DNA from 2 places in the Pseudoalteromonas sp. NC201 genome. Region 1 is predicted to be linked to the other one. Evidence: predicted binding sites of a transcription regulator. Region 1 holds the regulator's gene; the other holds the start of a gene.
The links. Region 1 encodes MetJ, which represses methionine synthesis genes. Its sites were predicted from a motif close to TAGACGTCTAGACGTCTA; they were not measured.
Positions count from the first base shown of each region.

Region 2: metK (methionine adenosyltransferase) is a predicted target of MetJ. The motif match lies at 10,644-10,661, and genes of this name have one in related genera.

Region 1 covers NZ_CP022522.1:3,720,693-3,736,077, reverse strand. Annotated here, with positions in the region: gene PNC201_RS16360 (phosphatase PAP2 family protein) at 18-542, shown strand; gene PNC201_RS16355 (MJ1255/VC2487 family glycosyltransferase) at 539-1,591, shown strand; gene PNC201_RS16350 (methyl-accepting chemotaxis protein) at 1,697-3,577, shown strand; gene PNC201_RS16345 (GrpB family protein) at 3,667-4,185, shown strand; gene PNC201_RS16340 (gamma-butyrobetaine hydroxylase-like domain-containing protein) at 4,182-4,556, opposite strand; gene hslU (HslU--HslV peptidase ATPase subunit) at 4,606-5,934, opposite strand; gene hslV (ATP-dependent protease subunit HslV) at 5,946-6,464, opposite strand; gene PNC201_RS16325 (SPOR domain-containing protein) at 6,535-7,065, opposite strand; gene priA (primosomal protein N') at 7,079-9,250, opposite strand; gene rpmE (50S ribosomal protein L31) at 9,465-9,680, shown strand; gene PNC201_RS16310 (malic enzyme-like NAD(P)-binding protein) at 10,453-11,694, shown strand; gene metJ (met regulon transcriptional regulator MetJ) at 11,775-12,095, opposite strand; gene metB (cystathionine gamma-synthase) at 12,440-13,660, shown strand; gene metL (bifunctional aspartate kinase/homoserine dehydrogenase II) at 13,665-15,385, shown strand, end outside.
Region 2 covers NZ_CP022522.1:3,258,901-3,274,285, forward strand. Annotated here, with positions in the region: gene lptD (LPS assembly protein LptD) at 1-1,563, shown strand, start outside; gene surA (peptidylprolyl isomerase SurA) at 1,579-2,871, shown strand; gene pdxA (4-hydroxythreonine-4-phosphate dehydrogenase PdxA) at 2,877-3,869, shown strand; gene rsmA (16S rRNA (adenine(1518)-N(6)/adenine(1519)-N(6))-dimethyltransferase RsmA) at 3,866-4,672, shown strand; gene apaG (Co2+/Mg2+ efflux protein ApaG) at 4,656-5,045, shown strand; gene PNC201_RS14220 (symmetrical bis(5'-nucleosyl)-tetraphosphatase) at 5,145-5,942, shown strand; gene PNC201_RS14225 (methyl-accepting chemotaxis protein) at 6,377-8,392, shown strand; gene tkt (transketolase) at 8,508-10,502, opposite strand; gene metK (methionine adenosyltransferase) at 10,763-11,914, shown strand; gene PNC201_RS14240 (HDOD domain-containing protein) at 11,979-12,824, opposite strand; gene PNC201_RS14245 (CYTH and CHAD domain-containing protein) at 12,935-14,455, opposite strand; gene PNC201_RS14250 (TIGR04211 family SH3 domain-containing protein) at 14,754-15,365, shown strand.

The sequences.
Region 1 (15,385 bases):
AATTAGGCGTGACTCGAATGATGAAAGCAAAACTAGCCGAGCTGGACGCTGCATTATACTTTGTGGTGTTTTGCCCTAAACCAAGAAACTGGTTTAGATTGATAGCATTAGGTCTATCCAAAAGTGGCAACGGTGGACTCTATGTGTTGGTCGCAATTGCGTGCGCTCTGTTTTTGGAGCAGCTAGGTCAGCAATTTGCACTCACCGTGATTTTGGCCTTTGCAATTGAAAGGCCGCTTTACTTCTATCTAAAAAATCGTTTTGCACGATTACGACCATGTGACTGCTACGCAGTGAAAGCCTTGTTGACGCCGAGTGATAAGTTTAGTCTGCCCTCGGGGCATAGTGCTGGCGCTTGGCTATATGCGACTTGCTTGATGGAGCAAATTCCACTAGCTGCGTTTCCGTTGATGATTTGGGCTTCAGGAGTGTCATTGTCACGCGTAATTGTAGGGGTACATTATCCACTTGATGTGGTGCTTGGTGCGGCAATGGGTGTTGCCTGTGCAAGTTTAGCGATAGTGATATTAGGAAGCGTATGAAAATACTATATGGTGTTCAAGGAACGGGAAATGGCCATACGACTCGAGCTCGGGTAATGGCAAATTGCTTTCGCAACATGGGAATTTCTGTTGACTACTTTTTTTCTGGACGTCCTTCGGAAAACTATTTCGATATGCATGATTTTGGTGATTATCGCAGTTGCCGAGGGTTGTCATTCGTTACCGAGCGTGGCCAGTTAAATCGTTTAAAAACTTTTCAGTCGCTCAAGTTTGGTGAGTTTATTCGCGACGTTAGAAAATTAGATGTATCAGGTTATGATTTGATCTTTAACGACTTTGAGCCTGTCAGTGCGTGGGCAGGAAAGCTGGCAAAGGTTCCGGTGATAGCAATGAGTCATCAAGCGTCATATTTATATGATGCTGTTCCACAATTTGCCGTACAGCCTTGGCACAAAGCCCTGATCCGGTATTTTGCACCAGCTGATATTCATCTTGGGGTGCACTGGCAACCGTTTGATAAGCATATTATTCCGCCTTTTATTCCTTACGAGGCTGAGCAGGAGCAATGTGCATCGGTAATTAACAAAGTTTTGGTTTATCTGCCGTTTGAAGCTTTGGATAGCATTATTGAGTTGTTAAAAGATTTCCCTGATAAGGAGTTTTACTGCTATCACCCGGATGCTGACAATGCTTCTTTGCAACATATTCACCTGAGAAAACCGAGTCGTTCTGGGTTTATTCAGGACTTAAGAAATACCAGTGGTGTGATTGCAAATGCCGGGTTTGAGCTGTCTAGTGAAGCATTAAAACTCGGTAAAAAACTGCTACTTAAACCATTAGATGGTCAATTTGAACAGCAGAATAATGCGCAGACGCTAGCCGAGCTCGGTCATGCCCAAGTGATGAATTATCTCAATGCTGGGGCGCTGGAAGAATGGCTGCGAACAGACGCGAAGGCATCGTTTTATTTTCCATCCGATCCTAGCTTGCTAGTGGAGTGGTTGATAGGAGGTCAATGGCACAATATTGATTTATTGCACAATCAACTCTGGAATGGTGTTAATAATTTGTATGTAAAAGCGGCGTAAATATATTAATTTGTAATATGAACCCAGAATAATTACCTATTATGAGGCAAGGCTGAAAGGCTTCAGCTATACTTTAGCCAGTCTATTAACATTGTAGGTAAGCCGATGGCGGTATTAGAAAATCTGACTATCAGACGTCGTTTGCAAGTGAATGCATTAGTGGTAGGGATTGCCTTGGTTGTTATGTTAATTATGATCATGTACGAAGCTCGTACTATGCTGAAATTGAATGAAACCATTCAATATGCAGAAGAGCTCGACATTCATGAATTAGCAATGCGCAAACACGAGAAAAATTTCCTTTTTTACAAGCAGGTAAATTCACTCGATGAGTTTGAAAACGAGTATCGTGAGCTGCAAACTAAGCTCGCTTTGTTGCAAGGTACTTTTTCTGATTTTGATATCGATTTAGGTCGGATCAACGAATTTGAACGCTTAGCAAAAAGTTATTACGATGACTTTCAAAAAGTGGTGCAATTACAAAAAACAATTGGCTTGCATCCAAAGGATGCTCTTTACGGTGAGCTTCGTGGTGCGGTACACGAGGTAGAAACACTACTAAAAGAGCAGCAGAATTATCAACTCCTTTCAACCATGCTGCAGCTTCGTCGAGCCGAAAAAGACTTTATGTTACGTTTTGATACCAAATATCTTAAGCGTTTTGACGAGCTAGTTGCACAGTTTTCTCAGGAAATTCGTAGTGCTGGGTTTAACGCTCAATATCAATCTAAGCTACTTAGTTTATTGAGCACCTATCAATCCAAATTTGCGGGTTTAGTTCGAGCACAAGAAGCACTTGGCTTAGATTTAACGAGCGGTGCGCTTGGCAAGATGAAAGTGAGTGTTGAGAAAAGTGATGCGGTGGTCTCTGAAGTCGTGGAGCAGGCAAAGGCAGAGATCAAAGAAAACGTTGATAAAACTCAGATGCTTGCCATCGGTGTATTTGTTGTGGCTGGTATTATCGTGATGACTTTGGTGTTATCGACTAGTCGCTCAATTATTCAGCCCGTAGAGCGCGTTTATCAAACCATTGAGCGCATTCGTCGTGAAAATAATTTAAGTCTACAAATTGAACAAAGCGGTAATGACGAAATCACGATTATGACCCGTGATTTTAATAGCTTAATTTCTGACTTCAGAGATCTCATTGCTGATGTGAATGGAGCGTTGGCAACTATTAATGAAGCCACGGATCATTTAACGGAGACAACGGCCCAAACGAGTACTGGTATGGCTGAGCAGTTGCACGAAGCGGATATGGTTGCAACCGCTGCGACCGAGATGCAAGCGACGATCCAAGACATTTCTCATAATACGGGTGAAGCGGCGCATAAAGCCGAGACAACGAATGAAAATGCGCAACAAGGTCGCCGTGAGGTTACTGCAACAATTGAGCACATCATGCAGTTATCGGAATCGTTAGGTGGTGCTTCAAGTGTTGTTGCTCAGTTAGAGCGTGACGGTGAAACTATTGGCTCGGTATTGGATGTGATCCGTGGTATTGCAGAGCAAACAAACTTACTTGCGCTAAACGCTGCTATTGAAGCTGCACGTGCGGGAGAGCAAGGTCGAGGTTTTGCTGTTGTAGCGGATGAAGTTAGGTCACTTGCGCAGCGTACTCAAGACTCCACGCAAGAAATCGAAAGTATCATTTCTACACTGCAACAGCGTACACGAGAAGTGGTGAACATCATGGAACAATGTCGTGAACAAGGCAATGAAAGTGTGTCGCAAGCCGAAAAGGCTGGGGAGTTGCTCAGCATGATCACCCAAGATGTGCAAACGATTATGGAAATGAGCACACATATCGCGACGGCAATTGATGAACAAAACCAAGTTGCTTCAGAAGTGAATAAAAACGTGGTTAAGATCAGAGACATTGCGCAAGGTGCCTCAGAGCATGCTCACTCTAATGCGCAAAGTAGTGAAGAAGTCGCAGAGCAAGCGCGCGTATTACACGAAGCCGTGGCTAAGTATCAGGTATAAACACCAATTCAACCTGAGGTTCTTAATGTCAAAACCCCACTTAATTTTTAGTGGGGTTTTTATTTAGACTCAAGATAGGTATCGCTTAAATGAATACCAATGTAGCAGTGGTAAGTTACAATTCGGATTGGCCGCACCAGTTCAATAAAGAGAAACAGGCGATACTCGCTCATCTATCCAAGGCAAATGTAGCTGCTTTACACCATATAGGCAGTACATCGGTGCCACAGCTGTGTGCTAAACCAATAGTTGATATGCTATTGGAAGTAAATGACTTAGATAAATTAGACATAGAGTCAGAAAAACTGCGTGATTTAGGTTATGAGATAATGGGAGAGTTTGGTATTGCTGGGCGTCGTTATTTTCGTAAAGGCATAGCGTCTAGAACTCATCATCTGCATGCTTTTTTAGCCGGTTCTGATGGAGTTAAACGTCACCTTGCCTTTCGTGACTATTTAATTACTTTTCCAGATATAGCGAGGCAATATGCTAGGGTTAAGCAAGAAGCTGTAAACGCCTGTAACCAGAATATGGAGAAGTACATTGCATTTAAGAATGACTTTATTCAATACCATGAGCAGCATGCATTGCTATGGCGGTTTGGTTAAGGCACAAACTTGATAGGTACGCTGTCCTTTTGGGTTTTATACTCTTCTACAGCGTTTACATATTCCTGCCATAGCGCATCGTGTTGTGTAGCTATAGTGTATAAGTATTGCCAGCTGTAGAGCCCTGAGTCGTGGCCATCATCAAAAACAAAGCGTGCAGCATAGTGACCAACGGGTTCAATTTTCTTTATGGCGACATTCTGTTTGTTTAGCACGAGTTGCTTTTGCGCCGGACTATGCCCTTGCACTTCGGCGGATGGTGAATGTGTTCGTAAGAATTCGGCACTTAGCGTAAAACAGCGGCCGTCCTCAAAATAAGCATCGAGTACTTTACTGAGTTTATGGTAATGAAGTTTGGTGACTTGATACATAATTGGTATAACTCAAAAAGCGGAGCAAGGCTCCGCTTTTGATTTTAATTTACAGAATGAAGCGGCTTAAATCTTCATCCTGAACAAGCATGTCTAAATGCTGTTCAACGTAGGCGGCATCAATTGTCAAGGTATCACCGGCCTTTTCACTGGCATCGAATGAAATCTCTTCCATCAGTTTTTCCATCACAGTGTGAAGGCGACGCGCACCGATGTTTTCAGTTTTCTCGTTGACCTGATATGCAGCTTCAGCCAGTTTAGTGATAGCGTCATCGGTAAAGTCGATAGTGACGTCTTCTGTTTTCAGTAGCGCTTGTTGCTGCTCTGTAAGAGATGCATTTGGCTCAGTTAGAATACGTTTGAAATCACCCGCAGTTAGTGCTTCTAGTTCAACGCGAATAGGTAAACGACCTTGTAGTTCAGGGATTAAATCCGACGGCTTGGCCATTTGGAACGCACCTGACGCGATAAATAAAATGTGGTCGGTTTTTACCATGCCGTGTTTAGTATTAACGGTTGAACCTTCGATAAGTGGTAGTAAGTCGCGTTGTACACCTTCACGGCTAACATCTGGGCCAGAAGATTCTCCGCGCTTACAAATTTTATCGATTTCATCAATGAACACGATACCGTTTTGTTCAACTGACTCAATAGCTTGCTCTTTAAGCTCTTCTGGATTAACAAGCTTTGCAGCTTCTTCTTCAATCAATAGCTTAAGTGCTTCTTTAATTTTCAGCTTACGGTTCTTTTTCTTGTCACCCGACATGTTTTGGAACATGCTCTGTAGCTGGCTGGTCATTTCTTCCATACCAGGAGGTGACATGATCTCAACATGAGGCGCCGTTTCTGCGATGTCGATCTCAATTTCTTTGTCGTCTAACTGACCTTCACGTAGTTTCTTACGAAATACTTGGCGTGTTGACGAGTTTTCATTTGGCTGAGACTCACCATAAGCGTCTTTTGCTGGTGGCAAAAGTGCATCTAAAATACGCTCTTCGGCGGCTTCTTCAGCGCGGAATTTGAATTTCTTGGTTTGTTGTTCACGTGTTAGCTTAAAAGAAACTTCGACTAGATCGCGGATGATGGTCTCAACTTCTTTACCAACATAACCCACTTCGGTGAACTTAGTCGCTTCTACTTTGATAAATGGTGCGTTAGCAAGCTTTGCTAGACGGCGGGCAATCTCAGTTTTACCCACACCCGTTGGGCCGATCATCAAAATATTCTTTGGTGTAACTTCTGCACGCAGCTCTTCATCAAGCTGCATACGACGCCAACGGTTGCGCAGTGCAATCGCGACGGCTTTTTTGGCTTTGTCCTGACCGATAATGTGTTGATCAAGCTCGTGCACAATCTCTCTTGGAGTCATAGCTGTCATGACGAGTCCTATTACAATTCTTCGATAGTTTGGAAATTATTGGTAAATACGCAGATATCGCCGGCGATCTTCAGGCTCTTTTCCACGATTTCTTTCGCACTTAAGTCTGTATTTTCAAGTAGTGCGGTTGCAGCCGCCTGTGCGAAGTTACCACCACTGCCGATAGCAATAAGATCATGCTCTGGCTGCACCACGTCGCCGTTACCTGTGATGATAAGCGAGGCGGTTTCATCGGCTACCGCAAGTAGGGCTTCAAGCCTTCTTAATGCTCTGTCGGTACGCCAGTCTTTTGCCATTTCTACGGCTGCTTTAGTGAGATGGCCTTGGTGCATCTCTAGCTTTGCTTCAAAGCGTTCAAATAATGTAAATGCATCAGCTGTACCGCCAGCGAAACCTGCCAGTACTTTACCATTGTATAGACGACGTACTTTACGTGCGTTGCCTTTCATAACTGTGTTACCAAGCGAAACTTGGCCATCACCGCCGATAACCACTTTGTCATCGCGACGAACACTAACGATGGTAGTCATAGTAATCCTTATCTGGGCCTGTGCCCGTGTAACTCTAGATTAGTAGGAAATATGGGTGGACTTATAAAAATCAAGTCCAGCCCCAAATCCCGCAGCCAAATATCCCAACGCGTTGTAATTTGTTTTTATCGCTTTCTGCTAAACGCTTGGTATCGTAGGGGCCAAGACGGACACGATACCAGACACCGTTACTCCCTTCGGTACGACGGATCTCCGCGATTAATCCAGCAAACGCAACTTTGGCTTTCATGGCTTCGGCTTGGCTATGGGTTCTAAATGAACCACACTGCATTTGATAGGGACCTTTGCTCTCGATCTCTTTAACTTCGACCTTGATTTCATGATTTTTAATTTCTTCAATGAACTCAGGTGGGCGAGGTTTTGGTTTACTAACCTTTTGCTCTGCAACTGGGTGTGGGTTTTTGGCTTGCTCTACTTCTTTAGGATCGGCATTGGTTTTTATAAACCAAAGACCGTAGGCAAACCCTCCGATTAGTAGAAATGCAAAAATAGCAGCAATAACAGGAAATTTCGCCGATTTTTCTGGCTTGTCTTTCCCCTTGCCTTTAGGTTTCTTATTGATGTAATCGTGCTGTGCCATAGGTTATTTGATTTTAATAGCTATCCATTGGATCAACATCTATGCTCCAGCGTACTCGATTGGCAGACTCATGCGTAGCGATATAGCGCGCAAGTTGCGAAAGGTAGTCCCGCAGCACAGTGCGTTGTTGTGCGTGTATGTGTAATTGATATCTGAACTTTCCAGCTATTCGTTCAAGTGGTGCTGGAATTGGACCCAGCAATTGTATACCAGGATAGGGGGTAGCTGGAACCAAATCCGACAAAAAGCGCAATACTGTATTTATATTTGTTGCCTCGGCGCGGATGATAGCTAAGTGTGCGAAGGGGGGAAGCATAGCTTCTTCACGCTCTTGTAAGGCATATCGCGCGAAGTCGCCATAACCATTATTAATTAAATCTTGCAATAATGGATGTTCTGGAAAATGCGTTTGCAATAACACGGTTCCCGCTTCACCGGCACGTCCGGCTCGTCCAGCAACTTGCGTAATGAGCTGTGCCATTTGCTCGGTTGCTCTAAAGTCACAAGAGTAAAGTCCTGAGTCCACATCCAAGATAATCACAAGGCTGACATCGGCAAAGTGGTGGCCCTTGGCAAGCATTTGAGTGCCGACCAGAATTCGCGCGCCACCTTGATTAATTTCTTCAAGGGCGCTTTCAAGGCTGCCCTTACGGCGCGTAGAATCTCGGTCAATGCGAGTAACGGGAATATCAGTGAAGCGTTCGCTTAAAAAGCCTTCGAGTTGTTCTGTACCAAGCCCTGTGGGCATGATTTGGGTGCTGCCGCAATCTGGACACTGTCTCGGTACAAAGTCCTGCTCACCGCAATGGTGACATACCAAGCGGTTCATATTTTTATGGTACGTGGCGCTGGTAGAGCAATGTTTACAGGTATTAAGCCATCCGCATTCGTGACACATCAATGTTGGTGCAAAGCCCCGACGATTTAGAAACACCATAACTTGCTTACCGCGAGCGAGTGTTTTTTCCATCCAATGTAAACTCATTGGTGAAAACCCGCCTTGTTCTGGCTGACCTTTCATGTCGACAAGGTGAAATTGGTTGTCGTGCTGGGTCTGCGCTCGTTTACTCAGTGTGACGAGTTGATATTTGTTGGTAATGGCTTTGTGTAATGTTTCTAATGCCGGTGTTGCGGTTCCCAAAAGCAAAGGGCAGTGTGCCTGATGCGCTCGAAATGCAGCGAGATCTCTGGCGTGATAGCGCAGGCCTTCTTGCTGTTTAAACGAGTTGTCGTGCTCTTCGTCAACGATGATCATGCCGAGATTTTGAAATGGCAAAAAAATGGCCGAGCGAGTACCGATAACCAAAGCGCTCAGACCCTTTTCGGCGCGACGCCAAGTATGTAGGCGCTCATTATCGGTTAGATTTGAGTGCCATAAATCAATGGGCAGGTTATTAAAGCGCTTTTTGAAGCGGTTGACTGTTTGCGGTGTGAGTCCAATTTCAGGCACCAAGATCAGTGCTTGTTTACCCGCTTTTATTATGTTTTCAAGGCTCTGTAAGTAGACTTCGGTTTTACCACTTCCCGTTACACCTTCGATTAAAAAGGTACGGTAACCGACTTGTGCATTAACGGCGCTGCAAATAGTCGCTTGCTGGTCGTTTAGGCGTGGCTTTTCGCCTAGCTGTAATTCGTTTTGCGACCAATCACTATCATGCTCAATAGATTGTGAGATAAGCGCTTTTTCTTCCAATGCTTTAATTGTTTGGCTAGCAAATCCGAGCGCTTTGAGTTCACTTAATTTTATTGCACCACCTTCATGTAATTGAGAAAGCAGCGCTTGTTGCTTTTTGGCTCGCAGTGTTGGTAGTTTCTGCCCTTTTTCCGTTAATCTGACGATAGGGATCTGAGTTTTGTCTGGGCTTCCACCATCTCTGAGTACTGCCGGCAGTGCTGTGAATAAGGTATCGCCAATTGGATGACAGTAATACTGGGAGACAAAGTGTAAAAAGCTAAGTTGTGCTTGATTAAAGACAGGATGCTCGTCCAACACCTCAATAATTTGCTTGAGTTTTTCTTTTGGTACATCGGTGTCGTCTTTTTTAGCAAGTGCAATCGCTGTGCAGCGACGGTTGGCAAAATTGACGGTGACTCTCATTCCTGCTTCAACTTGCATGGTTGGTGCTAGCAAATAGTCGAATGTTCGGTGCAGTGGCAGCTTTAAAGCTACTTCAAGAATGAGCATGTATTACAATTCCATAAAGTGAGCGCAGTGACGAAGTATATACCTAAGGTGGTACGAATTGAAAACGTACTCTGCGACGGTGATAAAAAACTCTGAAATATTGCTTGTAGATTGTTCAGTTAAGCACTAAAATACGCGTCCACATTTTTGTATAACTACGTATGGTGCCAGACTTCGGGTTTGGAGAGCGATACGGCCTTAACTAGAGGTTGCTATGAAAGAAGGTATTCACCCTAATTACGAGACGATCACTGCATCGTGCTCTTGCGGTAACAAGTTCGAAACTCGTTCAACGCTATGTAAAGATATTCACCTAGACGTATGTTCTGCATGTCACCCGTTCTACACTGGTAAGCAGAAGATCCTTGACACAGGTGGCCGTGTAGATCGCTTTAACAAGCGTTTCGGTGCACTTAGCAGCAAGAAGTAATCTTGTTGGTCTAGTCGAAAAAAGCACCTTTAGGGTGCTTTTTTTGTGCCTGTTTGAAAATACCTTCTCGATTTATACATCCTATTCTGCATCAGCAGATAGACCGTCAGTCATCCCGTCTTATTGTGTCTTTTATTCTTCTAAAATAAAAAACTTGCCAGTTTGGCAGCAAAACTTTACTGATCTCTTGGGTAGAGTAAAAACTCTATTTAGCAGATAAATATTGAACATTTACGAGCTTAAGTTGTGAAAATAATCAAAGCTCATATAGTAAATACTATCAGGTATGAGCACTTAATATAAACTAAAGTCAGTATATTGCGATTAAATGTCGGTATCTTGACGTTAAAGTTAGTTAAGTTGCTATTCTCTTATTGTTTTTATAGTTGGTGTACATTTGTGCTAATTTTATACATTCTGTGCTGGTTTTAGCGTCTTGTTTTTTAAGTTTTAGTCATTTTATTTGTGAAATATTTCTTAAAATTGAGCTTATCTTCTCGGAAAAGTATAGAAAATACCATGCTAGTGGATAGACCTGATTTTACTTGAATAATGAGCAAAACTCGGTATTGTGTGAATACGGTCGATTAACTATATGTCCTATTGACATACCGCGACAGCAAAGCACATACGCTTGTTGAGTGGTTGAATGTCGTCGCTCATATAGTTAATCGCACTGTGTGTTGCTGTAACCAGCTAGCTAGGTTGCCAACATTCAGAATGCGAACGTTTACCACACTCTCACATTAACTTCGTAGGAAAATATCGCGCCATGACAGACTTTCGTCAACAAGCTCTAGATTATCACGAGAAGCCCGTTCCAGGTAAAATCAGTGTTGAACTCACTAAACCTGCCGAGACCGTAAAAGACTTAGCACTTGCATACAGCCCAGGTGTTGCAGAGCCAGTACGTGAAATCGCGGCTGATCCGGCGAATGCATACCGTTACACGGGTAAAGGAAATATGGTTGCGGTGATCAGTAATGGTACGGCAATTCTTGGCTTGGGTAACTTAGGTCCTTTGGCGTCAAAGCCTGTTATGGAAGGTAAGGCACTATTATTTAAGCGTTTTGCGGGCCTTGATTCAATCGATATCGAAGTTAAGCACAACACCACTGAAGACTTCATCAATACTGTGGCAAATATCGCAGACACATTTGGTGGTATTAACCTTGAAGATATTAAAGCGCCAGAGTGTTTTGAAATTGAGCGCGCGCTAATTGAACGTTGTGACGTTCCTGTATTCCATGATGATCAGCACGGCACTGCAATTGTAACCGCTGCGGGTATGCTGAATGCGTTGGAAATCCAAGGTAAAGATATTCATGATGCGATTATTGTGTGTCTTGGCGCGGGTGCAGCCGCTATTGCTTGTATGGAATTACTGATCAAATGCGGTGCTCAACGTGAGCACATCTATATGCTGGACAGAAAAGGCGTGATCCATACTCGTCGTGATGACCTAAATGAATACAAAGAGCTGTTTGCAAACAACACGGATAAGCGTACGTTACAAGACGTGATTGCAGATGCGGACGTATTTGTTGGTGTTTCTGGCCCAGACTTACTTTCTGCTGAGGATCTAAAGCTAATGGCTGACAAGCCAGTGGTATTCGCTTGTTCTAACCCAGACCCTGAGATCTGCCCTGAAGTTGCACACGGTGCACGTAATGATTTGATCATGGCGACAGGCCGCTCGGATTATCCAAACCAAGTAAATAACGTACTGTGTTTCCCGTTTATCTTCCGTGGTGCGCTTGATGTACGTGCAACCGCTATCAATGACGAAATGAAGATTGCAGCGGTTGAAGCAATTAGAACGATTGCGAAAGAGCCTGTACCTGCTGAAGTGTTAAAAGCGGCTGACGTAGATAGTCTAGAGTTTGGTCCTGAGTATATTATTCCAAAACCAATGGATCCACGTTTGTTACCTCGTATCGCAAAAGCGGTAGCGATAGCTGCAATTGAATCAGGCGTGGCACAAATCGATATGCCAGCTGGATATATGGAATAATACCATTGGTATTATTCAAATGAAAAAGCCTCGATTGAGGCTTTTTTTGTGTCTGTATTTCCAGAGCGAAAGAGTAGTTATCACTCTTCGTTTATTTCTGGGATCTCCAAACCGCGCTCTTCCATTATTTGTCTTACCTCTAAAGGAATACGCTCTGGATTATCTTTTCTCAAGTCTTCATCGCTCGGCAGTGGCTGACCTGTGAAGGCATGTAGAAACGCCTCACATAAAAGCTCACTGTTCGTGGCATGACGTAAGTTATTCACTTGGCGACGTGTACGCTCATCAGTTAGCACTTTGAGTACATTCAGAGGTATGCTCACCGTGATCTTTTTTACTTGCTCTGCTTTCTTACCGTGTTCTGCATATGGGTGAATATACTCACCGTTCCATTTTGCCATAATTGTGTACTTGCCTCAGTTACATCAATGCCAATATGACTGGGTTCTGGTCTACATTATTCACCAACCGCATGAATATAGGGATAACCTTACGAATTAAAGATAAATCCCAAACTCAAATAGATGAATAAACTAATCCGCCATAGCGAGATAGAAGAATCTCTGCCATAGTTTTCAATAACTCAGTCGTATTAGCAACGCCTAGAGTGGCGAAATTTTATCGGTTTAAAAAAGATAGTCAAATACTAGTTATTTAGCCATTTAGCAGTATAAATGTTTTGACTTCTGGTTTCTGTTGCTCTAACCTTTTAGACGTCTAAACATCCAACTATCTAGGTGACCTTATGAGTCAAGTTAATAAATCGACGGTAGCAGTGCGTCACGGTATAGAAGCTGATAAAGCGCATGGGGCAGTAGTGCCACCGCTTTACCTTTCTACCACCTATTCTTTTGCCGATTTTGATACCAAACGCGACTACGATTATGGCCGCAGCGGTAACTTTAATCGTGATGTGCTTGCACAGGCACTTACCGAACTTGAAGGTGGTGCTCGTGGTATTATTACCGCCACTGGCATGGCTGCCGTTCACCTAGTAACTCAACTGCTTAACCATGACGATACGCTGGTTATTCCACATGACTGCTATGGTGGTAGCTATCGCTTGTTTACATCGCTTGCAAAGCGTGGATTACTCAAATTAACAGTCTTGGATCTCACGCAACCTGAAAGTCTTGCGCAGCTGCAGCAGATCAAACCTAAATTAGTTTGGATTGAAACACCAAGTAACCCAATTTTGCGGTTAACGGATATAGAAGCTGTCGTAAATGCAGCACACGCTGTGGGGGCTTTGGTCGCCGCTGACAACACCTTCTTGTCTCCTGCATTACAAAACCCCATTGCCTTTGGCGTGGATGTCGTCGTGCATTCAACCACTAAATATATCAATGGTCATTCTGATGTAGTGGGGGGCGCGGTGATCGCGCGTACACAGGAATTGGGTGATGAGTTAGCTTGGTGGGCGAATAATATCGGTATTACCGGTGCACCTTTTGATAGTTACCTTACCCTACGTGGACTGCGCACCTTAAATGTGCGTTTACGCCAACATCAAGAAAATGCTCAGCTTATTGCAGAATATTTAGAAAAGTCGCCGTATGTTAGCCAAGTTTATTACCCTGGCCTTGAGTCGCATCCTCAACACGAACTTGCGAAAAAACAACAGCTCGGCTTTGGTGGCATGGTGAGCTTTGATATCAAAGGCGATCTGCAAACATCTGCGAAGTTTTTAACGTCTCTAACGCACTTTTCATTGGCAGAATCTTTAGGTGGGGTTGAGAGTCTTATTTGTCATCCAGCGACGATGACACACGCGGGTATGGATCCGCAAGCACGTTTAGAAGCGGGAGTGGGCGACACGTTGATTCGTATTTCTGTAGGCATTGAAGATGCACAGGATCTCATTGCAGATCTGGAAGCGGGATTTGCATGTATTGATGAAAGTCAGGCGAGTGATGATGCTAAGTCATTCAAATTAACGCCTGCACATACAGTAGCGTTGTGGTGAGTAAATGGCAAAAGTAGTACATAAGTTTGGTGGTTCGAGTTTAAGCTCGCCAGAGCGTTATCAGGCGGTTGCCAAGATAGTGTTAGAGCAATGTCAACTAGGTGACAGTGTTGTGGTTTCTGCTGCAGGAAAAACAACGAATACCCTAGTGAAGTTATGGCAAAGCTTTGAGCAGCAAGATGTTCGCGCATTCAACGATGTTTTATTACAAGTTGAAAATCATCAACGTGAATTAATTGATGCCCTGTTTGTAGGTGAACAACACAGTGTGTTACTCAAACAGCTTGTCAATGAGCTGCAAGCAATCGCTTCAGGACGAGAAGAACAGCATCTTCACTACGCGAGTTTACTTGCACATGGAGAGCTATGGTCGGCTCGTATATTAGCAAACTACCTAAGTTCTCAAGGTATCGAAGCCAAAGCTATCGACGCTCGTACGTTATTTGTACAACAAGAGGGGGTGTTACTACACGCCCATAACAAAGAAGCGTGCTATCGCGCAATTGATGATCACGCTATCTATATCGTTACCGGTTTTATTGCCGCAAATGCACAAGGTGAAACGGTGACTTTAGGCCGAAATGGCAGTGACTATAGCGCGACTTTGTTGGCAAGTTATCTTGATGCGGCTCAAGTATCAATTTGGACGGATACAACGGGTGTATTCAGCACTGATCCACGTAAAGTCGCCAATGCCATAAAATACACAAAGGTATGTCGTGGCCAAGCTGAATTACTCGCACGATTAGGTAATCCAGTACTACATGCAAAAACGCTGTCTCCACTTAAAGATACCGATATAAAACTGCAAGTTCGCAGCAGCTTTGACGCCGATGCACTTGGCACTGAGATAGTAAAGGCAGGCTATAGCAAAGAGAAGCGCTTTATTACCACTTTTGGACAACTTGACCTGTTACGCGTTGAGCAGCTAAAAAGTGGTGAAGTGAAACAGCTAAGCCAGCTTATTCAACATAGCATTCATCATTTTGTTAAAGGTGGAGAGGCACACTTACTGGTGCCATCTGAGTTTAGCCATGTTGTGATTAAAGCGCTGGATTCGCGAGCCAATATTATTGAGTCGCAAGTACAAGGCTTTGCTATTGTTGCCCCAAGTCAGGATGTTGCTGGCTTACATCAGCAAGCTCTGGAATTATTGGATGAACATGCGATTGTCACCCGTTTTGTGCTGCAAGAGCGCCATTACAGCTTAGTGTTAACCGATCAAGCAATTGATAGCGATCTACTTGCTATATTGCACGAACGTTTGGTCAATAAAGGCAGAGAGCTTGCTGTGATTGTAGCTGGTGTTGGCAATGTGGGTGAAGTGTTTATCGAACAATGCAAAAACCAAGTCGCTAAGCTGAGTGAGCACTTTGATCTTAAGTTGGTTGGCTTACTGCGTTCTAAGCAAATGTTGTTCTGTCCAAGCGGGTTGAATTTAGCATCGTGGCAACAGCAATGGCAAAATGAGGCCATCGAATATAATGAAGCAGAGCTATTCACTCGTATTAAAGAGCTAGATTACGAGCATAAAGTGGTGGTCGATATTACTGCGAGCGAGCGTTTCAGCGAGTTGTATCCGCAGTTTGTTGAACATGACTGCCATTTGATCAGCGCTAATAAATATGCCGGTACGGCACAACAAGGTTGGTACTCCAAGCTGCGTCAGCAGTTACAAGAGCGTAACCTGTTATGGCGTTACAACACCAGTGTTGGCGCAGGTCT
Region 2 (15,385 bases), 460 kb from region 1:
CTGATCACCCCTTATTATCTCAATCTAGCTCCTAACTACGACGCGACCCTAACACCAAGGTACATGGCTAATAAAGGATTTCAGCTTATTACCGAGTTCAGATATTTAACTGAACAACATCAAGGTAAAATTGGCGTCGAATACCTCAGTAAGGATGATTCCGAGCCACAGCTAGACGATCGCTATTTAGTACATTGGCAACAAAAAAGCTATTTAAGTGATAAATGGCGTGCGTTTGTTGATGTTACAAATGTGAGTGACGATAACTATCTCACTGACTTAACATCCGAATACGCCAATGAAACTGACACTCAGTTATATCGCACCGGCAGTCTAAGTTACCTTGGTGAAGACTGGTTAGTCGACTTAAAGTTGCAAGATTTTGAAGTGTTGGGTGACCACAGAGAATCCTACACTGCACTACCGCAAATTAGCTTCCGTACACGGGACAGCTATGAACTTGTTGGCCTTGATTGGGACTTTGAGGGTGAGTTTGCCTATTTTCAAAATGATGCTTTGCCAATCTCAGAGGCGTCGCGATTACACCTAGAGCCTCGCGTGTCTTTTTCACGCAGCGACTACGCTTGGTCATTTACCTCCGAGGCACGCCTACTTCACACGCGTTATGAACAAAATATAGATATGCCTGATACAGAGTATGAGGAGTCTGTCACGCGTACATTGCCTAGTTTACGGGTACACGGACAACTGAACTTTGAACGCAGTACCGAGTTCTTTTTTGAACAAGGTACGCAAACGCTTGAGCCACAAATTCAGTACCTTTACACTCCTCACAGAGAGCAAAGCCAAATTGGCTGGTACGATACTGCTAAGTTACAAGATGACTTTATTGGTCTGTTTAGAGCACGCCGTTACTCAGGTTATGACCGTATTGCAGAAGCCAATCAATTCACGGTGGGTGCAACTACGCGTGTATTCGATAGCAGTAATGTCGAGCGCTTTAACTTCAGTGCAGGTCAGATCATTTATCTTGAGTCATCTGTAAAGCCTTCTGAACAGCTATTTACTGATGATACCAACTATAATGCACTATTTGCCGCTGAATCCATGTTACATTGGCATAAGCGCTGGTACCTCTCAGGTGGGGTGCAATATGATGTGGATAGCAAAGAGTTAGTGCAGTCTCACTTTACTTTGGACTACAAAGGAGACGATAAGCAGTTAGTGCAATTGAACCATCGTTATGTTAATGATGTCTCAGACTATGAAATTGACCAAGTCGGTCTCTTTACAAGTTTACCAATTGACGATAACTGGCAATTTGTAGCAAGCTATCACCGAGATATGACGGCAAATAGAAGTGTTGAATCCTTTGTTGGTGTTCAATACCAGTCTTGTTGTTGGGCTATTCAGGTGACTGCGAATCGTCAAATTGAAACAAACTTAAACCAAACACTTACAAATGATGAAGCAGTGTTTGATTCTGGCTTCAGCCTTAAATTTGTCCTTACAGGGCTTGGAAGCCAAAGCAGTGGTGATGCGAGTAAACTCCTTCGACAGGGTATTTTTGGTTACCGTAGACCGTATTTTTTGAATAAATAGAATTTAGAAAGCCGTATGAATTTAAAAAAGTTGTTATTAGTGGCCTCCTTAAGTGCAGGCCTGTTTACTCAAGCACATGCTGAGCGTGTAAAGCTAGATACAGTTGTTGCCACAGTAAATGATGGTGTAATTTTACAAAGCGAAGTCGATCAAATAATAAATCGTGTAAAAGAACAGGCTGAGCAGCAAGGTACCGAACTTCCTAGCGATAGAACATTACGCTTACAAGCCATAGATAAACTCATTGAGCAATCTTTAATGTTGCAACTGGGTGACCGTATGGGTATGCAAATTTCAGATGCTCAATTGGATCAGACCATTGCGAATATTGCCCAAGACCAAGGTGGTACTATCGCTGATTTACGTCGCTCAGTTGAAGCTAGCGGCGAAAGCTTCCCGGCATACCGAGAAGAGATCCGTAAAGAAATAACCACAAGCCAAGTGCGCCGTGCCAGTGTTGACCGCCGTATTTATATTAGCCCTCAAGAGGTTACTAACCTGCAAAAAATATTGAGTGAGCAAACGGGTAACTCGGAAGAGTATGATATCGGCCATATCTTGATTAAGATCCCAAATAAAGCGACTCCAGAAGAAATTGAAGACGCTCGTGAGCGCGCTGATAACGTGATTAAGTTTTTGAACGAAGGTAAAGAGTTCAAGCGCATCGCAATTGCTTCTTCTAGCGGCTCAAAAGCGCTCGATGGTGGTCAATTAGGCTGGATGGGAATTAACGAAATGCCAACCTTGTTCGCTGAGGCCATAAAAGGTGCGAAAAAAGACGACATAGTTGGTCCACTGCGCTCAGGTGCAGGTTTCCACATTCTAAAAGTACAAGATATTCGTGGTCGTGAAGTCGTTGAAACTGTTGAGGTGCGTTCACGTCATATCTTAATCAAGCCGTCTATTATCCTAAGTGAAGAAAAAGCACGCTCAATGCTAACTGGCTTTGTAAAAGACTTGCGCGCAGGTACCGCTGACTTTGCAGCGCTGGCTAAAGAATATTCTGAAGATCCAGGCTCTGCACTTAAAGGTGGTGAGTACGATTGGACAGATCCAACTACATACGTACCTGCGTTTAGAGACACTCTGTTGTCGCTAGAAAAAGATCAGATCAGTGAACCATTTAGAAGTACATTTGGCTGGCATATTGTACAACTGCTAGATAAACGCGTAGCCGATAAAACAGAACAAGCCAAGTTAAATCGCGCACACCGTCTGTTGTTTAACCGTAAATTTAAAGAAGAAAGCTTTAAATGGATTAAAGAAATGCGTGACCAAGCGCATATTGAAATTATCGAAGCGGAATAACGGCTATGACACTCAGAATCGCAATTACACCGGGTGAGCCTGCAGGTATTGGCCCAGATCTTGTTATCAAACTGGCTCAGCACGCATGGCCTGCTCAGTTGGTTGCGGTGGCTGATAAAAGTATTCTAGAAAAACGCGCCAAAGAACTCGGTGAGCAAATCAAGTTGCTGCCATTTGACAGCGAAGCTGCGCCTGAAGCGGCACCTGCTGGTGCCATTTACTACCTTCAAGTAGACAAAGGTGTTGAAGTGGTCGCTGGTCAATTAGATGAAGCCAATGGCCATTATGTGCTCGAAACCTTGCGCATTGCCTCTGAAAAGAATATGGATGGGACATTTGCAGCGGTAGTCACGGGCCCAGTTCATAAAGGCATTATTAACCAAGCTGGGATCTCGTTTAGCGGCCATACTGAGTACTTTGCACAACAGTCTGATACCGCTGATGTCGTAATGCTACTCGCAACCGAAGGGCTGCGTGTAGCGCTAGTAACTACGCATATCCCACTGGCGTACGTATCAAAGGCAATTACGCCTGAGCGTCTCAGCAAAGTCATTCATATTTTACATCACGACCTACAAACCAAGTTTGGTATTGAACAACCCAGGGTATTAGTTTGTGGATTAAATCCGCACGCTGGAGAAAGTGGTCATCTTGGTCGTGAAGAAATAGAAACCATTGAGCCAACACTGGAAATGCTGAATAAACAAGGCATGAACTTGGTTGGACCGCTGCCAGCTGACACCCTTTTCCAAGCTAAATATTTAGATAATGCTGATGCTGTGCTCGCAATGTATCACGATCAGGGCTTACCTGTGTTAAAATATAAAGGTTTTGGAAACTCAGTAAACATCACCCTAGGATTACCCTTTGTTCGCACATCGGTTGATCACGGTACAGCGCTTGATTTAGCCGGCTCTGGTGATGTTGAAGTGGGTAGTTTTGAATTAGCGATCCGCGAAGCAATTAAGCTCGCAACCAAAAAAGCACAGAATGCATGACAGATAAAGTACATCTCGGACACAGAGCGCGTAAACGCTTTGGTCAAAACTTCTTAAATGACAACAATATTATCGACAAGATAGTAACTGCTATCGACCCAAAACCTGAAGACAATCTGGTTGAAATCGGTCCTGGTTTAGGTGCTATCACTGAACCTGTTTGTGATTTAAGTGGCCACCTAACCGTTGTAGAACTCGATAAAGATCTTGCCGAGCGCTTGATCCATCACCCATTCTTGGGACCTAAATTAACGGTTCACCAAGGCGACGCGATGAAGTTTGACTTCTCTTCTTTAATCAAAGAAGGGGAAAAACTGAAGATCTTTGGTAACTTACCTTACAACGTATCAACCCCTTTGCTATTTCACTTATTTGAGTTTGCAGATCAGGTCGAGCATATGCACTTTATGCTGCAAAAAGAAGTGGTTAACCGTATGGTTGCAGGCCCAGGCAGCAAGGCCTTTGGTCGCTTAAGCGTCATGACGCAGTACTATTGTCACGCTATTCCTGTGATCGAAGTGCCACCACATTGCTTTAAACCAGCACCTAAAGTTGACTCGGCCGTTGTTCGATTGATCCCAAAAGATCCGTCGCAACGTACAGCTAAGAGCACTAAGCTTTTGAACACTGTTTGTTTAGAAGCGTTCAACCAACGTCGTAAGACACTAAGAAATAGCTTATCGAACCTGTTAACCGAAGAGCAGCTGCGAAACTTAGGTATCGACCCTACACTTCGCGCTGAAAACCTGTCGCTTAACCAGTTTATTGAAATTGCAAATTGGATATATGACAACTCAAACTAATATTGGCTCACCTATCAAAGTATCGGTGGAGACCTTTTACGTTGAAGCGCAATCACAGCCTGAAAAGGATAAATATGTGTTTGCCTATACAATTACCATCAAAAACCATAGCTTATGTAATGCCAAGCTACATAGCCGCTATTGGCTCATTACCGACGCTAATGGCAAAGAGACTGAAGTCGAAGGTGAAGGTGTCGTTGGTGAGCAGCCCACTATTCGTCCTGGCGAGAGCTATCAGTACACCAGCGGCGCGGTGCTCGATACTCCCGTTGGTACAATGGAAGGGTTTTATTTAATGCGTAATGAGTTTGGCACTGAGTTTAAAGCGCCAATCAATGTATTTAGACTTTCCTGTCCAAATATTTTGCATTAATACCATTTTTATTTTGCGGAAGCGGGCTTACCCCGCGTTCCTCATACATGCTAGACATCAGAATAAAAACATTGAGTTATAAAAAACCACAGGTAATAAATGGCAAAATACGCAATTGGAGACTTGCAAGGCTGCTTCACTCCACTCATCGGGCTACTCGATCAAGTCAACTTTAACCCAAGCCAAGACCATTTATACTTTGTCGGTGACATCATCGCCAGAGGACCCGATTCACTTGCTTGCCTAGAGTTTCTCTATCAACACGCTGGCTCTATTAGCATTACACTCGGCAATCACGATCTCCACTTTTTAGCATGTCTTGCTTTGGGTGTCGCTCCGAACCCAAAAGATAAATTAGATGCGGTTTTTGCCAGCCCTAAATGCCAAAAATATGCTGACTTATTACGTGCACAGCCCCTCGCTATTTGGCTTGAAACACAGCAAACTTTTATTTCTCATGCAGGTATTCATCCAAGCTGGAATATTACGCAAGCGCTAGAATATGCACGCTTTGCCGAAACCATTTATCAATCAACAAAAGCCCCTGAGTTTTACGCCAATATGTACGGTGCTCACCCAGGACTTGAGCACAACAAGCTCAGTGAACAAGATAAATTTAAAGCCATTGTTAACGTCTTCACTCGAATGCGCTTTCTAAAACAAAATGGCGAACTGGATCTTAAGAACAAATCTGGCCTAAAAGATGCGGCAGGTCTCACTCCGTGGTTTGAGCTCAGCCAAACACCAGCCGACACTACCCTACTTTTCGGCCACTGGGCTGCTTTGGAAGGCGAAACCAACAAGAAAAATATTATAGCCTTAGACACTGGCTGCGTGTGGGGAGGTCCTATGACGATGATAAATATCGACAGTGGTGAAAAGTACCAGCACAATTAAGCTATTTAACCTGAGGTTTGGATAAGAAATGAGCTAACTCGTTGTTTTTAAAATCACATTAAATTATTTCCTTATCTAGCCAGAGAGTTTTGGGGATAACCAGGCGAATTTACGCACCAATAGCTGGCTATTGGAAGTGAATTCAACGCAGTTAGCGCTAAAACTGGCTGCTAGAAAAGCATTAATTATCCGAAGCTCAGGTTATTTAACTTTCCTAAGTCGAATCTAGGGTAATCACCCACTTTAATTTTTACAAAACTAAGCTACACTCGAAGAAAACGTGAAGCTTATACTTTTTATCCGTTGAGCTGCTATTTTTTGTAATCCGACCTTTTTTACTGAATTTTTTTGTCACATCTGCTATAAAATACTTAACTTATCCGCAATAAATCCGATAAGTATCCGTATTGCTTTGTAAATTTTGTAGGACAGCTATGAATTTGACTGTTAGCCAACGTATTTGGGGTGGTTTTATTACCATCACCTTGTTGCTTCTTCTTATCGGGGGCAATTCTTTATTAAGAATTGCAAACATTGACAACTCAACTCAACAGGTTAATAACCTGTCTTTACCAGCACTCTCTAAAAGCTCTGCTCTGCAAGTAGAGTTCACTTTAATGAGCAAAATGGCTCAGGGAAGTTTTTATGCACGTTCAGAGACTGAACTAGCGACGCTAAAACAGCAATTTAAAGAGCGCCAGAAGATCTTTGACAAAACCTATTCAGAACTGCAGCAGGTAGTTGCCGCTAATAATAAATTGGCCTCAAGCAGTCGTGATGTTGGCAAAAGTTATGATGCGTTCGTAAAAGCCATGAACAGCTTGGTAAACGAGAAAACAACTGAGCTTTCGTTACGGGACAAATTAAAAGAGCAGTTATCTACTATCGATGTTGCCGCAGAAGATGCGACTATGGTGACGGTTGATATCATTGATTTGGATGGCTTAGAAGATGCTGACAAACGTGCTTTTCAAGCTGCAAATAACTTAGAAAATAACTTTTCTTCTGTTGTGACTAGCGCCAATGATATTGTTACTGTTGAAGACATCAATACACTGGAAATCGTAAGTAGGGATCAAAGCTACCTCGTTGAAGAGCTAGGTCGCAATATTGATTTGATGCGTGGCCCCGTTAGCGCGCTTGATAGTAGTTTGTTTGCTGATCTCGAAGGCTATTACACTAATTTGAAAGATGCAGTTACTGGCAGCAACAGCATCGCGGAAAATCAAAAACGCTTGATCAATGCGATAGCCGAGACACGTAAAGAACTAACCAATGCAGAAAAAACCACAAAAGCAGCCCTATCTCAGCTAGATGATTTACTCTCTGAAGCGAGCCAAGTCGCCTTTAACTTACAACAAGGCGTACGTGCCGATGTAGGCACAGCAAACCTATGGACTTGGATTGGTATGATAGTAGCAACGTTAATGGCCGTCGGTGTTGCCTACATTACCGTTAGTCGTATCACAAAACCGCTATCGGAAGTAAATCGAGTCTTAAACATTGTCGCCAGTGGCGATATGACACAGCGCTTAGATGACACAGCAAAAGATGAGTTTGGTGAATTATCTAGAAGCTGTAACACCCTAATCTCTAGCTTACGTGAACTTATCACTGGCATTATTTCTCGTTCGACGCAGCTTGCTGCAGCGTCCGAAGAAACATCGACTATCACTACGGAATCCAGCCAAGCAATTAAGAATCAGCAGGCACAGGTAGAGCAAGCAGCTACCGCTACAACTGAGATGAGTAGCACGTCTCACGGTGTAAGCAACAGCGCGCATCAAGCACTACAGGAAATTAAAAATGCTGATAAAGAAGCTGAGCGTGTCAAAGGCATCTCACATGAGAACAAACACACTATTGAGCAACTCGCAAGAGAAGTGGATGAAGCCTCTCGCGTGATTAACAAACTACATCAAGACAGCGCGTCGATAGGTAGTATTTTGGATGTTATCCGTGGCATTGCCGAGCAAACTAACCTCCTTGCACTAAACGCTGCAATCGAAGCCGCCCGTGCGGGTGAACAAGGTCGTGGCTTCGCTGTAGTGGCAGACGAAGTACGCTCGCTTGCAAGTAAAACTCAAGAGTCGACTCAAGAAATTCAAGCAATGATTGAATCCTTACAAGCCGGTGCCGAAGAAGCAGTAGGCGCGATGTCGAAAGGCAAGCAGCAGGCGGAGTCGTGCGTAAATCAGAGCGACCTTGCTAATGAAGCACTCAACTCTATTACTGCTGCCGTTTCTCAAGCCCATGATGTGAGTGAAGAGATTGCAAACGCTGCGAATGAGCAACAGCAAGTAGCACAGGAAATTAGCGAACGTTTAGAATCGATTGTAACCATTGCAGAGCAAACAGCTGAAGGGGCAAGCCAAACTTCAATTTCCAGTTCTGAGGTCGCTAAGCTCGCCGAAGAGTTACGCTTATCGGTAGAACAGTTTAAGGTTTAGCTATCTAACCTGAGCTTTGAGCAGGAAACAGTCTCAAAACTTTAAGGGGTTTAGCAAAACCCCTAAGCATAAAAAAACCCATGCATGGCATGGGTTTTTTGTTTCTTTTCTTTGATTATGCAAACAATGCGTTTGCCTTCTCAACGATATTTTCTACCGTAAAGCCAAATAGCTTGAATAGCTCATCAGCAGGCGCTGACTCACCAAACGTTGTCATACCAACTATAGCACCATTTAGGCCTACATATTTGTACCAGAAGTCCTCAATACCCGCTTCGATAGCGACGCGACGCGTTACTGAGCTTGGTAGTACGCTTTCTTTGTATGCTGGAGATTGCGCATCAAAAATGTCAGTCGAAGGCATAGAAACAACACGTACCTTTTTACCTTCTGCACGAAGCTTATCCGCAGACTCAACTGCAAGTTGCACTTCAGAGCCTGTGGCAATAAGGATGATTTCAGGCTCACCGTCACAAGATAGTACATAACCACCTTGCTTAATTGCTGCAACTTGCTCAGCCGTACGTGGCTGCTGCGCAAGACCTTGACGGGTAAATACAAGTGCAGATGGACCATCAGCGCGTTCAACCGCTTGCTGCCAAGCAACTGCTGACTCAACTTGGTCACATGGACGCCAGCTCGCAAGGTTTGGCGTAGTACGTAAGTTCGCCATTTGTTCTACTGGTTGGTGTGTTGGACCATCTTCACCAAGACCGATTGAATCATGAGTATACACAAAAATACTTCTTTGCTTCATCAATGCAGCCATACGTACCGCATTACGCGCGTATTCCATAAACATTAGGAATGTCGCACCGTAAGGGATAAAGCCTCTGTGCAGTGCAATACCATTCATAATGGCAGACATACCAAACTCACGCACACCGTAGAAGATATAGTTACCCGCAGCATCTTCTGCCGTTAAGCCTTTAGATTGATCCCAAAGTGTTAAGTTAGAACCCGCAAGGTCAGCAGAGCCACCCATAAACTCAGGTAGAATTGGACCAAAAGCATTCAATGCATTTTGTGATGCTTTACGAGTTGCTGGGTTTGCAGGATTCGCTTGAAGCTCTGCAATATACGCTTCTGTTTTCTCAGACCAGTTTGCTGGAAGCTCGCCTTTCATGCGACGCTCAAACTCAGCAGCAAGCTCAGGATAATGCATTTGGTATTCAGTGAACTTAATCAGCCAGTCACTTTGTTGATTTTGACCACGTGCTGTTGCGTCCCATTTCGCGTACACATCTTCCGGTACTTCAAATGCGCCGTGCTCCCAACCAAGGAATTCACGTGCTGCTTTGATTTCATCATCACCTAGCGGTGCACCGTGACAATCATGGCTACCAGACTTGTTTGGTGAACCATAACCGATAACCGTTTTACAACAGATAAGGGTTGGTTTGTCAGACTCTGCTTGCGCCGCTTCGATTGCCGCTTTAATCGCATCGCTATCGTGACCATCAACACCGGCGATAACATGCCAGCCATAAGACTCAAAGCGTTTTGGTGTATCGTCGCTAAACCAACCTTCAACTTCACCGTCGATTGAAATACCGTTGTCATCCCAAAATGCAATCAGTTTGCCAAGACCAAGGGTACCCGCAAGTGAACAAGCTTCGTGTGAGATACCTTCCATCAAACAACCATCACCTAAAAAAGCATAGGTATAGTGATTAACGATGTCGTAATCTTCACGGTTAAACTGTGCAGCCAATGCTTTTTCAGCAATCGCCATACCTACCGCATTAGTAATACCCTGGCCTAATGGGCCTGTAGTAGTTTCAATACCCGGCGCATAACCATACTCTGGATGGCCTGGTGTTTTTGAGTGTAGCTGACGGAAGTTTTTGATGTCATCAATTGATAAGTCATAACCCGACAAATGCAACAATGAATAAATTAACATCGAGCCGTGACCGTTTGATAATACAAAGCGATCTCTGTCGAACCACTCAGGATTACTTGGGTTGTGCTTTAAAAAATCGCGCCAAAGTACTTCTGCGATGTCCGCCATGCCCATAGGGGCTCCAGGGTGGCCAGACTTGGCCTTTTGTACAGCGTCCATGGAAAGAACGCGAATTGCATTAGCAAGTTCTTTGCGAGATGGCATGAATTCTCCTACCTTTAAATGTGTTTCGCGGGGGTTTGAGCCCATTCTTACTTATTTATATGGCTAACTGCAACGGCAAAGGCCATAAAAAAACGGGTACAGACGGACTTTTTCCGACCATTAAAAAAGTTTGCACAATTTTGGACGTCTAGGCGTAAAATAACTAGTCAATGCCTAGGTTTTTTGGTTAGAATACGCCCCTTAATTTTTCGCGCTGTTCCTGATGTTTGTGAAGCGCAATATTTGTGAGCATAAATACAATGGCTAAACATTTATTTACTTCTGAATCTGTTTCTGAGGGTCATCCGGATAAAATCGCCGATCAGATCTCTGATGCGGTTCTAGATGCCATCCTTGAGCAAGATCCAAAAGCACGTGTTGCGTGTGAAACTTACGTTAAAACCGGTATGGTTATGGTTGGTGGTGAAATCACGACTAGCGCTTGGGTTGATATCGAGGAATTAACTCGTAAGACCGTGCGTGAAATTGGTTACACACATTCAGACATGGGCTTTGACGCTGATTCATGTGCAATCCTTAACACGATTGGTAAACAATCACCTGATATCAACCAAGGTGTTGACCGTACTCGTCCAGAAGAGCAAGGTGCTGGTGACCAAGGCCTAATGTTTGGTTACGCGTGTAACGAAACTGACGTACTTATGCCTGCGCCTATCACTTACTCACACCGTCTAGTTCAGCGCCAAGCGCAAGTTCGTAAAGACGGCACGCTACCTTGGTTACGTCCAGACGCTAAGTCTCAGGTAACATTCGCGTACGAAAACGGTAAAGCAGTAGGTATCGACGCGGTCGTATTATCTACACAGCACTGTGATTCGGTATCACAAGCTGACCTTGTAGAAGCGGTGATGGAAACTATCATCAAGCCTACACTACCTGCAGAGCTTATCACTGAAGCAACTAAGTTCTTCATCAACCCAACTGGCCGTTTCGTTATCGGTGGTCCTATGGGTGACTGTGGTCTAACTGGTCGTAAAATCATTGTAGATACATACGGCGGTATGGCACGTCACGGTGGTGGTGCATTCTCAGGTAAAGATCCATCAAAAGTTGACCGTTCTGCTGCTTACGCAGCGCGTTACGTTGCAAAGAACATTGTTGCCGCTGGCCTTGCTGACAAGTGTGAGATCCAAGTGTCTTACGCAATCGGTGTTGCTGAGCCTACTTCTATCAGCGTAGAAACTTTCGGTACAGCTAAGCTTGATGAGTCGCGTTTGATCGAACTTATCCGCGAGCACTTCGACTTACGCCCTTACGGTCTAATCACTATGCTAGACCTTGAGCGTCCAATTTATCAGCCTACTGCTGCTTACGGCCACTTTGGTCGTGAAGAGTTCCCTTGGGAAGCAACAGATAAAGCTGACGCACTACGTGCGGCTGCAGGCCTATAATCCCCTGCAGCAAAAAGTAAAAAAGGCGCCAAGTGCGCCTTTTTTAATGCCTGTGGATAATCCCCTATCCGATAAATACTTCATCGACATCATCTTTTAAGTTTTGATACTCATCTTCATGCAAATTAAGCTCAATCATCACCTTATCTTTAAATAGATACCAATCTGCTGCGCTTCTAAAGTGTTTTGCTTCAAAACAGAGGTTTTCAGCCAGTTTAAGTGCCGCAAAGGTTTGCACATGCTGCGCATCTTTTTGCTCTTCAAGATAGCTAACGTCATGGTGGCGCAAAATCATCTGGCATATTTCTTTAGGTAAGTGCCAAGACGTCGCAAGAAAGTAGCCTATCACAGTGTGAGGCACTGGATACTTTTGCTGCTCGTAGTAAATAAGCGTTTGCTCAGGTCGCTCTATAGACTGCTTTATTACCTCAGCGTAGTCAGGATATTTTACGGCCATTGCTGGGATCCCGGCATCATGAAACAGTCCGAGCAGCTGCAAATTCTCCATGGGTAATGACGCCTTCAAATGATGTCCAACCACCATCGCCGCTTTTGAAATATCCGCAGCGTTATCCCAAAACTGCTGCAGTGAAATACAGCACTTTGACTGCTCAAACGCATTTTTAAGCAAATACCCAGTCACTAGCTGCGTAATACAGTTAACGCCCAAAAACATCACTGCTTGTTTTATATCTGTGATTGTACGGGCAAGACCATAAGCGGGTGAATTAATTACCTTTAACACCGCAGCTGACGCACCAACATCCGCCGCAATAATCTCCGCCACGGTAAATAACTCAGGCTCCGGTTGTGATAATTCATTTTGTAAGGCTTGTAATATTTCAGGCTTAGCAGGTAAGTTAAATCCGCCGCGCAAATCATTCAGCACTTTATCGTCAATATCGATCATTGGGCTACCTCAGAATTGATACACCCAAGTTTAGTTCATCACCTGATATTTGCAGTATTGATTGTAATGAAGTGGTACAAAAAAGCGGGATAAAACCCCGCTTAATCTGGTTAGAACCAATATGGTTCGCTATGCATGGAAGACTGTCGACTTTGCTCCATAGCACTTATCAAAAAGTCTGATTTTTGCTTAAGCCATGCCTGCACTTCTTGCAGTTCGTCTGCGTTTTGGCTTTGGCAAAGCTGATATAAATACGCCAGTGTTTCTAGCTCATAAATACCATAAACGATATCAATCCAAGGCGTTCTAAACGCTTTGCGCGCTTCTTTATCGTAAAGCTTGCCCAGACAGTTACCGCTTAGTAGCGTGTTTTCTAACTTTATTCTCACATGTAAATAATCTTTTTCAGAAAGCGATTTATCCTGTGGAAGCAAGTTTTTCAACTCTTGCCAGTCTTTATCAAATAATTGGCTTGCGATTTCTGTGACAGGTAGCTCTGCTGCACTCAGTGCTTTTTGATCCCAGTTTTTACGCCACGCTCTATCAACCAGCCAGCGAGTAAGTGAAAGGATCAAACGGTTATAGCGGGTGCAATGAAATAAATCTTCAATGTCCGTCGGTGTCGGCTGAACATCTTGCAAATCGGTAATGACCTGCGCCAACTCGGGAAACTGATTAAGTTTCTTATGATAAGCATGACGCTTTGAGGTATAGGTTTTTAAATGAATTGCATTTTCGACCCAGGCAAGTTCTGACAACAACCATTTTAATTCGTTACGAATACTCTCAGTCGAGCTTTTATCAACGATGTCATCGAACAACCAAAACGCGTGGCGGATAAGCGAGACTCCATCAATAACACGTTTTAATGTCTTGAGACTTGGTTTATTAAAATAACACTGCTCATGCTTCTGGACGAACTGAATACCATAACTGACTGTCGCAATTAGCGCTTGTTCTTGCGTTACCTGAGATTTGAGCGGTACAAACCCTATAAACTTATTTGGTTTTAGAGGCTTATCATCGGCAATTCGATACCCTCTGGCGGCCTTTGAGTAAAGTCCCAAACGCATACCAGCCTGTTTAATTAGGTGATCGGCTAATAAGAAAAGATCTTCTTTGTTTCCCTCAATCAGCTCTATTTCAAGCTCATTGATTAGCTCCATCTTCCCTTGGGCTGCTATTTCCCCTTTATCCAACACGACTTCGATTTTGGTTCCTGAATCCGTTTCGATTAACCAAGTTCGACGAATGAAATTCGTACTGAAGATCGGGAATATGTTTTCTGCGATAGACTCAAGTTGCATGCCGTGAGGCCAAATATTCGCGTCAAACGCTAACAAGTCAGGACGTCCTGATTGAATAGGTAAATTGTACTCAGGTCGTTGATGTAACCCTCCTACAACTTCTCCCGCAAGCTTAATCGTTTGCTCGCATTCATCATTGCAACAACGCGTTCTTAGGCCGATATCTAGCGCACGCAATTCACGATTTGGCGTGTCAAAGTAGGCGTTAGTTAAGTTTTTAGCAGGCTTGTTAGTGACCGTTTTTGCAAACTGTGTGATGAGTGCAGGGATCAGCGGAACTTCATTATCTGAAACCAAAAATTTCAGTTCTATTTCAGTGTCCATTAGGGCAGTGTTTTACCTATTTGTCTAAGGGAGGATCAAAATATACAAAGGAGGCTAAGTTTGCAATCTTTTTATCCGATGAGAAGTGCACCAAATATGCGCTAAATCAATAGATAGTCGGGCTAATTTCGCTGAACGTCAGCGGATTAATAACACCGAATCATTGCGTTAAATGCTGCAATTTTCATTATGTAATCAATTATTTCGCGCCATTCAAAATAAACAAAGCCTTGCTATTAGGCCGCGAAATCCCTACTATTTTGTAAACTTTACGACCCAAAGAATAAAAGGCCCACGCATGTTCAACTTTAAGCAATTTATCATTGCGAGCCTGCTCTTCACCAGCTTTATAAGCTTTGCCGAAGAGCCAGACGAAAATAGCACAGTAAACACGGCAACACCAAACGGCTATATTAGTGACAATCTTTTTATTTTCATGCATACAGGTCCAAGTAAAAATTATCGAATTTTAGGTTCTGTTGATGCTGGTACGCCAATCACTATTTTGAGTGGCGCTAATGACGAGTTTGTCCAAATTAAAGACGACAAAGCAAGAGAAGGTTGGGTAGAAAGTAAATTTGTCACCACGGAGCCAGGTTTAAAGCAACAATTAGAGGCGGTTAACCAAACCTTGGTGGAAACCCAAGAGGCGCTGAACGACGCCCAGCAGCAGCTTCCAATGCTGCAGCAAAACAATACCAATTTGCTAGCTGAAAATGCTTCACTTCAAGACACTATTTCAGGGCTTGAAAAGCAACTACAAGATGAGCGTTTAGCACAGCAGCAAAAAGTCCAAAAAGAGCAACACCAGTTGCTCACTTACGGTGGCATCATCGGGATCAGTGGCATTATTATCGGTGTGATCCTGACGCTATTTTTATCTCGTAGAAAGCGTTACGACGGCTGGTAAGTGGTTATATACCTATTGAG